Regions from separate parts of the Mammaliicoccus sciuri genome, predicted to be linked through region 1. Evidence: riboswitches for the same ligand, from Rfam matches in the RefSeq annotation. Region 1 holds a riboswitch; each other region holds the start of a gene.
The links. Region 1 has a riboswitch for S-adenosylmethionine ahead of MUA60_RS01405 (MetQ/NlpA family ABC transporter substrate-binding protein). Riboswitches for the same ligand answer to the same signal wherever they lie in the genome.
Positions count from the first base shown of each region.

Region 2: it holds a riboswitch for S-adenosylmethionine, as region 1 does, so the genes downstream of both, metK (methionine adenosyltransferase) here and MUA60_RS01405 (MetQ/NlpA family ABC transporter substrate-binding protein) in region 1, are expected to answer to the same signal.
Region 3: it holds a riboswitch for S-adenosylmethionine, as region 1 does, so the genes downstream of both, MUA60_RS04295 (M20 family metallopeptidase) here and MUA60_RS01405 (MetQ/NlpA family ABC transporter substrate-binding protein) in region 1, are expected to answer to the same signal.

Region 1 is NZ_CP094824.1:308,056-312,571, forward strand. It holds gene MUA60_RS01395 (transposase) at 113-649, opposite strand; gene MUA60_RS01400 (transposase) at 784-1,320, opposite strand; SAM riboswitch class I at 1,576-1,681, shown strand; gene MUA60_RS01405 (MetQ/NlpA family ABC transporter substrate-binding protein) at 1,763-2,569, shown strand; gene MUA60_RS01410 (pyruvate MFS transporter) at 2,770-4,038, shown strand; partial or broken gene MUA60_RS01415 (Nramp family divalent metal transporter) at 4,169-4,516, shown strand, end outside.
Region 2 is NZ_CP094824.1:1,856,918-1,861,433, forward strand. It holds gene MUA60_RS09580 (nuclease-related domain-containing protein) at 1-657, opposite strand, end outside; gene metK (methionine adenosyltransferase) at 1,096-2,289, opposite strand; SAM riboswitch class I at 2,393-2,504, opposite strand; gene pckA (phosphoenolpyruvate carboxykinase (ATP)) at 2,687-4,288, shown strand; gene MUA60_RS09595 (alpha/beta hydrolase family protein) at 4,310-4,516, opposite strand, start outside.
Region 3 is NZ_CP094824.1:852,406-856,921, reverse strand. It holds gene MUA60_RS04305 (DUF2750 domain-containing protein) at 1-448, opposite strand, end outside; gene ldmS (L-aspartate--L-methionine ligase LdmS) at 544-1,737, opposite strand; gene MUA60_RS04295 (M20 family metallopeptidase) at 1,734-2,921, opposite strand; SAM riboswitch class I at 2,981-3,080, opposite strand; gene MUA60_RS04290 (GrpB family protein) at 3,124-3,666, opposite strand; gene MUA60_RS04285 (S-ribosylhomocysteine lyase) at 3,804-4,271, shown strand.

The sequences.
Region 1 (4,516 bases):
TTACTAAATTTATTTATCCAATAATAGTATACAGATTTAGCTATTTGAGCGACTTTAAATAAGATACTTAATCGTATATTATATGTTTCATTTAGTTCCTTAATGACCTTTACTATTTCTGATTTTTGCTTCCGTAAATGTCGGTCAAGGCTTGTAACTTTTTTTGATAAGCTATACCTGCCTTTAACGTCTCATTTTCATTTCTAAGTCTTTCAAGTTCTTCACGTTCATTTTCATTTAAAGGTAAATTTTTATTATCTGATTTAGATCGTTTTTTAGTCATAGTGTGAGATCGTCCCTTTTGTTTATTATCTATATCAAGACGACACTTTTCATCAAATTGATGTTGCCAATTGGCAATGATAATAGGATTAATAATTCTAAAGTGATTCGCAGTATCTTGATAAGACAACATATTTTCTTGTCTAAATTTTAAAACAGATAATTTAAATTCGCTAGTATAAACAGTATTTCTACTTTTTATTTCTAAACCTTCTTCTCCAAACTCTTTATATTGATTGACCCAAATCCGAAGGACAGACCAACTTGAAATACCATATTTTAAAGCAATTGTTCTATAACTTTGATGTCCTTCTAAATATTCTTTTACAAGTTTTAGTTTGAATTTAAATTCATATTTTTTCCTCATTAGAATGCACCCCAATATTTTGATTTGTTTAGTTCAAATATTTGGGTTCACATCAGATTTAGCTATTTGAGCGACTTTAAATAAGATACTTAATCGTATATTATATGTTTCATTTAGTTCCTTAATGACCTTTACTATTTCTGATTTTTGCTTCCGTAAATGTCGGTCAAGGCTTGTAACTTTTTTTGATAAGCTATACCTGCCTTTAACGTCTCATTTTCATTTCTAAGTCTTTCAAGTTCTTCACGTTCATTTTCATTTAAAGGTAAATTTTTATTATCTGATTCAGATCGTTTTTTAGTCATAGTGTGAGATCGTCCCTTTTGTTTATTATCTATATCAAGACGACACTTTTCATCAAATTGATGTTGCCAATTGGCAATGATAATAGGATTAATAATTCTAAAGTGATTCGCAGTATCTTGATAAGACAACATATTTTCTTGTCTAAATTTTAAAACAGATAATTTAAATTCGCTAGTATAAACAGTATTTCTACTTTTTATTTCTAAACCTTCTTCTCCAAACTCTTTATATTGATTGACCCAAATCCGAAGGACAGACCAACTTGAAATACCATATTTTAAAGCAATTGTTCTATAACTTTGATGTCCTTCTAAATATTCTTTTACAAGTTTTAGTTTGAATTTAAATTCATATTTTTTCCTCATTAGAATGCACCCCAATATTTTGATTTGTTTAGTTCAAATATTTGGGTTCACATCAGAGATGAGCCAAGTCGTGGCTTAAGTGTCTAATAAAGCCAAGAGATAGCCTAAGTTATACTTCATACCTATATAATCCCCCAACTTTCACACAACTCACATATCTTATTGCCATTATCACCACCATCCAATACCAACCATTCACAAGTGTAAAATTTCAAATTGACTAATCTTGAGTACGATGATAGGAATAATAAAAGACTCTTATCAAGAGTGGCTGAGGGATGTGCCCTATGAAGCCCAGCAACCTTCTATTTGGAAAGGTGCTAATTCACATAAAGTTTGTCTAAACTTTTGAAGATGAGAGGAGGTTTATCTAACTTTCTCTAATTTTTTAGAGGAAGTTTTTTTATTTTTAATTTTATATCGGAAAGAGGCGTCTATACATATGAGCAAATTCGTAAAGTTCGTTAGTTTTATCGGTATTATTTTATTATTAGCTGCGTGTGGAAAGTCTAGTGGAAGTGAAAATACAAAGATTACGGTTGCTGCTTCTCCGGCTCCGCATGGTGATGTCGTTGAACATGCGAAAGAAAAAATGAAAGAAAAAGGTTATGACTTAGAAGTTAAAACAGTGAATGATTATAAAGTACCTAACAAGTTATTAGATAATGATGCAAATCTATTTCAACATGTGCCTTACTTAAAAGCTGAAAAAGCAACACATGGATATAAAATTGAAGAGGTAGGAAAAGTTTTCACAACGCCAATGGGAGTTTATAGTAAAAAACATAAAGATTTGAAACACTTGCCAGATGGCGCAACAATTTATGTGTCTAACAACCCAGCTGAAGAAGGAAGGTTTTTATCATTCTTTGTTAATGAAGGATTGATTAAAATAGATCCAAAGGTGAAAATTGAAGATGCTAAATTTGATGATATTATAGAAAATAAAAAGAATTTGAACTTTAATAACAAACAAGGTGCAGAATTTTTACCTAAAACATATAACAGTGGTGAAGGCGATTTAGTCATTATGAATTCAAACTATGCAATTGATAACGGATTGAATCCAGTGAAAGATTCGATAGCAATTGAAGATAAGTCATCACCATTTGCGAATATATTAGCTGTAAAAGAAGGACATAAAAATGATAAGAAATTCCAAGAACTTCTGAAAGTTCTTCAGTCTAAAGAAATGAAGAAATATATTAAAGATGAATATGGCGATAATGTTATTCCATATGAAAAGTAATCATGCAATGAACCCAGGCATATGTCTGGGTTTTAATTTTATATATTTGTGTATTTATTCACAATGAAATAATATTATAAATCTTTAAAATATATGTTGTAAGCGTTTCCTGTTTGTGCTATATTCAACTTATTAATAAATAGAGTCATCATATGACCACATGAATTAGAAGGGAAATTAATTAAGAAAGTTGGATATTTATGAAAGAAAAAAGAACTAATATAAGATGGTTTTTTGCAATTGCATTCTTTATTATAGGGATTATCGCATATATGGATCGTTCAAACATCTCTATTATCGCTGGACCTATGATGGAAGATTTAAATATGAACAAAGCTCAATTCGGGCTATTAGCTTCATTCTTCTCACTTGGTTATGCATTAATGCAAGTACCTTCAGGGATATTAGCTGAAAAGTTTGGTCCTAAGAAAATGTTAACAATCGCATTATTATGGTGGAGTGCTTTCACAATTCTTACAGGTATTGTGAAAAATCATGGCTTACTATACTTAGTACGTTTCTTATTTGGTGTAGGTGAAGCGCCTATGTACCCATCAAATGCTGTATTTAATAGTTACTGGTTTAATAAGAATGAAAAAGGTCGTGCATCTTCTGCTTTATTAGCAGGTTCATACTTCGGACCAGTAATCGCACCAATTGTTACAATCGCAATTATGAATGCGTTTGGTTGGCAAGCAGTATTCTATATTTTCGGTTTAATCGGTATTGTAATTGCGATCTTATGGGTGATTATCGCTAAAGATTTACCAGAACAACATAAAATGGTAAATGAAGCAGAAAAAAGATTTATTATGGAAACACGTGACGTTGTAGATACAGGTAAAAAAACTGCACCTTGGAATGTATTCTTCAAACGTTTCAGTTTCTATGCAATTGCAGCACAATATTTCGTTGTACAATTTGTCATTACATTATTCTTAATTTGGTTACCAACATATATTCACGAAGAATATCATGTAGAATTTAAACAAATGGGCTTTATCGCTGGTGCACCTTGGTTAGCAATGTTTATTTTGATTATGCTAGGTGGTACAATTTCAGATAAAATTTTATCTACAGGTAAATCTAAATTTGTTGCACGTGGTGTAATCGCAATTTCTGGATTTGTTGTATTCTGTATATCACTATACTTTGCGTTAGCTACAGATAACTTATATATGAATATTTTCTGGTTATCTTTATGTCTTGGTGGTGTAGGTTTATCAATGGGTATGAGCTGGGCAACTGCTACAGACTTAGGACGTAACTTCTCTGGTACAGTTTCAGGTTGGATGAACTTATGGGGCAATATTGGTGCATTATTAAGTCCAATTTTAGCTGGTTTACTAGCAGATAAAATTGGTTGGACAATGACACTACAATTAATGATGGTTCCAGTAGTATTCGCAATCATCATGTGGTTCTTTATTAAACCTGACAATCCTTTAGTAAAAGAAGAAAATGTATAATATTTTAAGGTTCTAAGGCACATTATGTGCTTTAGATTCTTTTTTTATAACGAAAAGTTTAGGTTACCCTAATTAAAATGTTTACAAATTAAATGAATAGGTATATCCTCTTGATATAGAGGTGTTAGACATGGGCAAAAGTTTAGAAGAAATTAATAGTACGTCTCTTTTGATGTTGAAGCAAATGCTTTTAGAAAGTTCCTAATGTATTTAGGTCCTGGTTTGCTTGTAGCAGTCGGATATATGGATCCGGGTAACTGGATTACTTCTATGTCTGGTGGGGCTCAGTACGGTTATATATTATTATTTGTGATTTTAATATCTAGTTTATCTGCTATGCTATTACAAAGTATGTGTGCAAGATTAGGTATAGCAAGTGGGATGGATTTAGCACAAGTTACGGAGCATATGACTAATAAATCTTTAGGCGTATTTGCATGGATTTTAGCAGAATTAGCTATTATAGCAACTGATATTG
Region 2 (4,516 bases), 1.4 Mb from region 1:
TTCTTTAACTTCATCAGTATATGAATGGAATGCTGCAGTTTTATTATTTGATTGTTTTTCAAGTAATAATGTTTGTTCTTTGTTTGGGTTTAAATCCAATGTTTCAAAGACTTGTCCTAATACTGGAAAATCACTAAACTGCTGTTCTGTAATACCGTGATAGATATGACCACTTACTAAATTAGAGTCAATTACATATATACCCGTTCTTGTTAAGACTAAATGATCAATTTGTCGAACTTTACCTAATGGATCTTTAGGTAAGAAGATATTTGCCATAATATGCATATCTTCAGGTCTAATTCTACGTTCATTAACAAGTTGGTCTCTTAACTCTAACAAGTGTCTATCAGTTATATATTCCCCTTCATTCTTAGAAAATAACTTTAATGAGTCAATTTCTCTTTCTTTTTGTGAAATTGCTTCTTGATGAGTTTCTTCTTGTTTCGTTAGAACCTTTTTATTTTCAACTCTTTCATGATCTAACTTTTCTTTATGTTCAGATTTAAGCGTCTCATTTTCTTTTTTATGAGCTTCTTGAATCTTATTCAAAGATTTTTGTTTCTGTTTTAATGAAACAAAGAATAATATAATAAATAGTATCGCAATAACGATCGCTGCGATTAATCCATAATGAATCGGTTCTAATTGACTCATAATTGTAGATCGCTCCCTTTCATATGTATTAATTCCATTATAGTAAAAATTACAAATAAATTCAGTATATATCATGAAATATATTGATAATATAACGTAATTTCTTATACTTCATACATTTGAGTAGTTAAACCACACTTTAATAGTAAATATTTTATAAAAATTCAGTTCATTATGAACAACTTGACTTAAACTTGTTCATAACGGGGCTCTTGTGAACACTTTCGCCCAAACTTGTTCATAACGAGGGTCTTGCGAACACTTCTGGCTAAACTTGTTCATAACGGGGGCGTTAGTTACAAAAGTCGCCTGAAGTGTTAATACTGATATCCTTATTTGCACTTCTTACCAAAACTGCTAATAACAACCCTACTTCCACCAAACCTAAAATAAAAACTCTGCATATATCCCGCAAGATTATATACAGAGCTTCATCATTTATTTTAATAAGTCTTTTAATAAATCTACTTTATCTAATTGTTCCCATGGTAATTGAACATCTGTTCTACCGAAGTGACCGTATGCTGCTGTCTTTTTGTAGATTGGTTGTCTTAAGTTCAACATTTGAATAATACCAGCTGGTCTTAAATCAAATACTTCTCTTATTTTTTCTACTAATACAGTTTCTTCTACTTTACCTGTACCAAAAGTATCTATTGAAATGGATACTGGTTGTGCTACGCCAATTGCATATGCTAATTGGACTTCACATTTATCTGCTAATCCACTTGCTACTATATTCTTAGCTACATATCTTGCTGCGTATGCTCCTGATCTATCTACTTTAGTAGGATCTTTACCACTGAAACATCCTCCGCCATGTCTTGCATAACCACCGTATGTATCTACGATGATTTTTCTACCTGTTAATCCAGCATCTCCTTGTGGTCCGCCGATTACGAATCTACCTGTTGGATTAATAAAGAATTTAGTTTCTTCATCTAATAATTCTGTAGGTACGATTGGATAGATAACATGATCTTTAATATCTTGTTGAATTTTTTCTAATTCAATTTTTTCATGATGTTGTGAAGAAATAACGATTGTATCAACTCTTACCGGTTTATCATTTTCGTCATATTCAACTGTTACTTGTGTCTTACCATCTGGACGTAAATATTCTAAAGTACCGTCTTTACGTACATCTGTTAACCTCTTCGCAAGTTGATGAGCTAAATAACCTGGCAAAGGCATGTATGTTTCAGTTTCATTTGTAGCAAAACCAAACATAAGACCTTGGTCACCTGCACCAATTGATTCTATTTCTCTATCTGATAAATCATCTCTATCTTCTAATGCGCAATCTACACCTTGTGCGATATCTGGTGATTGTTCATCAATAGCAGTTAAAATCGCCATCGTTTGGAAATCATAACCGTACTTCGCTCTTGTGTATCCTATATCTTTTACTGTTTGTCTAACTACTTTAGGGATATCTACATATGTTGAAGTAGAAATTTCACCTGCAATTAAAGCCATACCAGTTGTTACTGTTGTTTCACAAGCGACTCTTGCTTTAGGATCGCCTTTTAATAATTCATCCAAGATCGCATCGGAAATTTGGTCCGCAATTTTATCTGGATGCCCTTCTGTTACTGATTCTGATGTGAAGAGTCTTCTATTCTTTGACATAAAAAATCTCCTTTAAATAAAGTTGTACGGTCTCTTCCTCAGCGCAAATAAAAAGTGCCTTCTCTCAATAAAGATGTAGAGAGAAGGCACACTCGTCCATTCGCTCTTATCGTTCAGACAATATTGGTCTGCAAACGGTTTGGCACCTTTCTTTCATTAGAAAGAGGTTGCTGGGTTTCATTGGGTCCATGTCCCTCCACCACTCAGGATAAGAGAATCCGTCAGAAATGATAATACTAAAGTTTTCATAATATGTCAATGGAACGAAACACATTCAAATTTCTAAAAAAATTTTATAACAAATTTACTCATTAGTATAGACTATATATTTTAATGTGTTATACTAATTCCATGAAAATGCTTACAATATTAATATTAGACATGGGGGTCGTCATTTATGGCAATGCAGTCAATTACCGAATCAATCGAACTTTCAAACCTTTTAAAGAAGGACACTACACTACAACAACTTTCTAGAACTGAATTGTACAATCACATTCTAGAAGCAGGAGAAGGCGTATTAACAGAATCTGGCGCAATCAGAATGGAAACTGGTAAATACACAGGTCGCTCTCCTAAAGACAAATTTATCGTTAAAGAGGAAGATACTGAACAAGATATTGATTGGGGAACAATCAACCAACCTATCTCAGAAAGTAACTTTTTAAATTTATATGATCAAGTTATTGACTACTTAAACCAAAAATCACAACTTTATGTCTTTAATGGATATGCAGGTGCAGATGAATCATCACGTTTAGATTTACGTGTTATTAATGAGCTACCTTGGCATAATTTATTTGCACAGAACATGTTTATTCGCCCAGAAACTAAAGAAGAAGCACTTAATATCATCCCTAATTTCACTGTTATTAGTGCACCAGGATTTAAAGCTGATCCAGAAAAAGACGGCACAAATTCTGAAACATTCATTATTACTTCGTTCAAACACCGTGTCATACTAATTGGTGGTACTGAATACGCTGGTGAAATGAAAAAAGGTATATTCTCAGTTATGAACTACTTATTACCTAAAAAAGGTATTATGAGTATGCACTGTTCAGCAAACGTAGGTTATAACAAAGATGTAGCTTTATTCTTTGGTCTATCTGGTACAGGTAAAACAACTTTATCTGCAGATCCTAATAGAAAATTAATCGGAGACGATGAACATGGTTGGAACGAAAATGGTGTCTTCAATATTGAAGGTGGTTGCTACGCTAAAACAGTAAGTCTTAGCCGTGAAAAAGAACCACAAATTTACGATGCTATCCGTTATGGAACAGTTTTAGAAAATATTACCGTAAATCCTAATGGTTCAGTAGATTATGACGACACTTCATTAACTGAAAATACAAGAGCTGCATACCCAATTGATTTTATCGATAATATTATTACACCATCAATAGCTGGTCACCCAAATACTATTATCTTCTTAACTGCAGATGCATTTGGCGTATTACCACCTATTTCTAAATTAGATAAATCACAAGCTATGTACCATTTCTTAAGTGGTTTCACTTCTAAGTTAGCAGGTACAGAAAGAGGCGTAACAAGTCCTCAACCAGTATTCTCAACATGTTTCGGTTCACCTTTCTTACCATTACATGCGACTGAATACGCTGAATTACTTGGTAAATTAATCGATGAACATAATGTAGACGTTTATCTTGTAAACACTGGTTGGACTGGTGGCGAATACGGTGTAGGTTCAAGAATGGACTTGAAACATACACGTTCAATGATTCGTCGTGCAATTAGTGGAGAAATTAAGAATTCAGAATTTGTTAAAGATGAAATCTTTGGTCTTAATATTCCGAAATATGTACCAGGTGTACCTTCAGAAATATTATATCCACGTAATTCTTGGGTATCTTCTGAAGCATATGACGAAAAAGCAAAATTACTTGCTAAGAACTTCAAAGAAAACTTCAGTAAATTCGGTGAGTCTTCTGAGCATATTCAAGAAGAAGGCGGATTCACATATAATCGCTTATAAAATACTTAAAGAGCTTGGGCCTTATTGGTCCAAGCTCTTTTCACATTTATACATCCATTCTTTAATTTGTAACAATGTTTGCTTTTCTATTTCTGGCCTTAAAACATGGCCTTCTCCACATAAATAGATTGTTTGATGATCTACCGCTTCTTGCTTTAAATGTTCTTCTAGATGATATGCCATATTAATATTAACTTGCTTATCTTCATCTCCATGAACGATTAATAT
Region 3 (4,516 bases), 540 kb from region 1:
TTGGTAGACTTGCATCTTCTTCTGATACGATAATGAATTGTTTTTGTCCTTTGACTGTTAACCCGTAAACATAGTTTTCGTTGCAAATGTCTTCTGCAAATTCATCTATTCGGATATCATCTAGTTCACTCATAATTTCTTCTATGAATGGAATTGCTTCTACTTTTATTCCGTTATCTTCTGCTGATTTGTCCACAATGAATTGATCTCCTTCATCAAGGATATCATCCATTCCATATGTAACAAATCTATCTAAATCTAACTCCATAATTTTATCGTATTTCGTAATTTCATACGATTTTAAATATGATTCTGCACTTTCTTTCGTTGACCAAATTAGACGAAAATCAGTATCGCCGTCTCTTAAGATTTTACGGTCATTCAACACAACATAAAATCTTTCTTTTGTTAATATTTGTTTAAATTTAGACATATCCTGGATAGCCATTCTACCACCCTTTTCTTTATATTTAATCCCAATAAAATATATTATACGTATTAGGTATAAGTCAATATAAAAGAAGTTAAATTGTAAAAAATTTTTTATTTATTTAGACTACTTAATGCATCTAGAAAAAGTTGCTCTTGCTCTAATGCCTTTTCTTCAGTTTCTGCATGCCAAATTCCAACAAATCTTGATTTTACGTTGTCTTTACCGAAATAGTCACCATCATAGTATGCAAGTGGATAGAGGTAGCCATTTTTGATGAATTGTTCTATTGTATTGATGAAATGCGTGTTATCGCCTGTGGAATGATAACTTAGAAATTTATGAAAGCCTTCATGTAATCGATCTTTCAGTAATAACATACTTGTTGAACCATTTTGTCTAAAGTTTAAATCAATTGCATATACATTGTGGTTGTTATCTACGAGAAGATCAAACCCTGATACACCTTTATAACCATGCTCAACACCATTTTTCATAATTTCATACCCAGCATCTATAACACTTTGTGGTACATAATTTGAATTAACATTACCATTGTAGAAGCCGTATTCATCTGTAAGCTGTTTTACAGCACCTATATATTGTATACCCGTTTTTTCACTATATACGTATTGAACGCAATAATTATCAATTTCTTCAATGAATTGTTCGATGATGATGTATTTTGTATCTGAGGCTTCTTTAATTCTATCAGTTGCTTTCTTTAAATCCGCTTCATTATAACAAATCATCACACCATACCCACCTGCTGTAGGTAACTCGTCTCCCGGTTTAATCACCAATGGTAAATCCCAGTTTTGAATAGCTTGTTCAAATTCTACAGCTTTCACAATTTCACGTTTCGGTAAATATTTACCACCCGTCCATTGTTCAATTTTAGATTTATTGTTTAAATCTATAAATTTAGGTTTATAAACGGCATATTCTTCGTCTTTACATAAATGTTGACCATGTATGTATTGGAAGAATATTTTTTTATTGTCAGCTGTTAACTGTTGTAGTAAATGTTCATATTGCGTTCTATCTTTAAAAGTATATATATTGCTCGGAATATCCACATTTACTAATTTTAAAATTCTTTTAACATTATCTGTTAAACATGCTTCATGAACGATCATGGGCATATTACTGATAATCATTTCTCTTGCTGTTAAAAAATTAGATTGTGCTTCTTCAGCTTTTAACCAAGGATTATCTTCATACGAAGGTCTCGCATTATATACAATATCTTCTTCATATAAATCTCTTAACGTTAAATTGAGTGGTTTCCTATATTCTTTGTTCATAACAAGTTCTCCCTTAATGTTTGATGATGCTCAATGATTTCATTTCTAAGGGATACATTCTCTATAAGTTCTAATCCCATTGATGCCAATATTTTCGCACCGTTAATTAATGCCTTATCACCCTTTGTACTTGCAGCAGCTTGGCAAAATTCTTTCGTATGGCCGACTAAATTAGATGGTCCAATTTTAATGTGTGGATGAATAGTCGGTACGATATGACTTACATTCCCCGTATCAGTAGAACCAAAACCAAAATCATCATCAATGACTTCTTCCCCAACTTGTTCAGCGTGCTTTCTAAATAATTCGTCTAGTGGCTTATTAATTACGAATTCATTTACACCATTTTGAATTGGTCTTAATTCATATGTACCACCTGTTTGTATAGCTGCCCCTTCAGCTATTTTTCTCACTTTATCAGTAAGAATATCTAATTCTTTACGTGAAGTGGCACGCGTATAAAAACGTGCATGTGTAAAGTCAGGAATAATATTCGCTGCTTCACCACCATTTAATATGACACCATGCACTTTATCTGTCTTTTTAATTTGTTGTCTTAACATGCTCACCCCATTAAAGAAAGATAACATAGCATCTAACGCATTAACCGCTTCAAAAGCATTTTCAGAGGCATGAGCGCTTCGTCCATAGAATTTAACATCAAATACATCTACAGCTAACGAAGGCACTGTCACGTACGTCTCATGGCCAGGATGGACCATTAGTGCAATATCAATATTATCGATAATGCCAGCTTTCACATAAGTTGCTTTTGCACTACCATTAATACCCCCTTCTTCAGCAGGACAACCTAACACGACAACTTTGCCACCAACTTGATCAATCACTTTAGACAAACTGATACCTGCTAACACACTTGAAGTCCCAATAATATTATGACCACACGCATGACCAAGACCAGGTAATGCATCATATTCTGCTAAATATGCAATAGTTGGTCCTTCTTTTCCTGAGTCATACGTTGCAATGAAACCAGTCGGATGCTTCGCAATATTCTTCTCTATCTTAAAATGATGACTCTTTAATTGATCGCTTAATAAACGTGATGCAAATACTTCTTCATTTCCTAATTCAGGACGCTCATGAATTTGATGACTCATTGATAAATATAAATGTCTATTTTGTTCTATATAATTAATAATATTTTGCGATAAGTTACTCATTAATGATTCACCTTTCCAATATAAAAGCGCACTACTTTGTAAGGAGTGCGCCAATCGTTCTTTTATCTTCCAGTAACAAACTGTAGGAATTGGCACCTTTCCATTATGGGAGGTTGCTGGACTTCATCGGGCCCTTCCCTCAGTCTCTCTTGATAATTCGTATGAAATTTGAATTTAATTCTAACTTTCTTACTCGGATATGTCAATGATTTGTTGCAATATCATTGGATTTTAAGTACCATTTTTCTGCTTTTTTCTCGAATTCTTTAATCATGCTGTCTTTACCTTTATAGTACTGTTCACTGTCATCAGGAAATTCAATGACTAAGTCATGCTTGAGACGACTATATCTTTCTCTTTCACCATTAAAAGCTCTTAAATAATCTCTAAATGACAATAATCTTAAAATATGTGGGCTACCTTCATCATAAATATGTAAATGGTGAGATACTGCACCGTAATGATCATATTTTTTGAAATATCGATTACCGATAACACCACGTTCTCCTTTAGACTCATATCCTAAAGCTGATAATTCATGTGTAAATTCATCAATCGATTTACTATCTTTCACAACTATTAATATATCTATAATCGGCTTCGCAGATAATCCAGGAATAGCCGTTGATCCTATATGTTCAATGCTGATACTATGTTCTTTCAATAACGACTGTAAATATTTTTTCTCTTCAAGAAAAAGGTGTTGCCATATACTGTCGTAAGGGACTACTCGTAAACGTTCCATCTCATCACCTAATTTCAGAATAATTTATTAATATTATCTTATAAAGTAACATAGAAAGAAAGTAAAAGAAATCTGAATTGATTGTTTTTTCAAAATTAACTTGATATAATGATGCCGAAATCAAAGGAGGAATCTTCATGACAAAAATGAATGTAGAAAGTTTTAATTTAGATCATACGATAGTAGACGCACCATTTGTGAGACTTGCGGGAATCAAAGAAGGACTTAATGGTGATGTTATTCATAAATATGATATTCGATTTAAACAACCTAACAAAGAACATATGGAAATGCCTGCATTACATTCCTTAGAACATTTAATGGCTGAGAACATTAGAAACCATACAGACAAAGTGGTAGACGTAAGTCCAATGGGATGTCAAACAGGATTTTATGCTTCATTCATCAATCATGACGATTATGATGACGTACTTGCTATATTAGAAGCAACACTTAAAGACGTAGAACAAGCAACAGAAGTCCCAGCATGTAACGAAGTACAATGCGGATGGGCAGCAAGCCATTCATTAGAAGGCGCACAACAATTAGCAACTGAATTTTTAGCAGAACGCGATAATTGGAAAAATATCTTTAAAGAAGATTAATGAGGAAAGCCCAGGATATGACCTGGGCTTTTTTTATGTTGGAATGGCTGGGTGTTGCGAACACTTTCGGGTAAACTTGTTTATAACGGGAGCGTTGTGAACACTTCTGCCCAAACTTGTTCATAACGAGGGTTTTGATTACAAAACTCGGTCGAAGTGTTACTATGGGCCGCCTTAATTACAAAAGTCGGTCAAAGTTATACTATGGACTGCCTTAGTTACAAAACTACTGAGAATTGTAATTA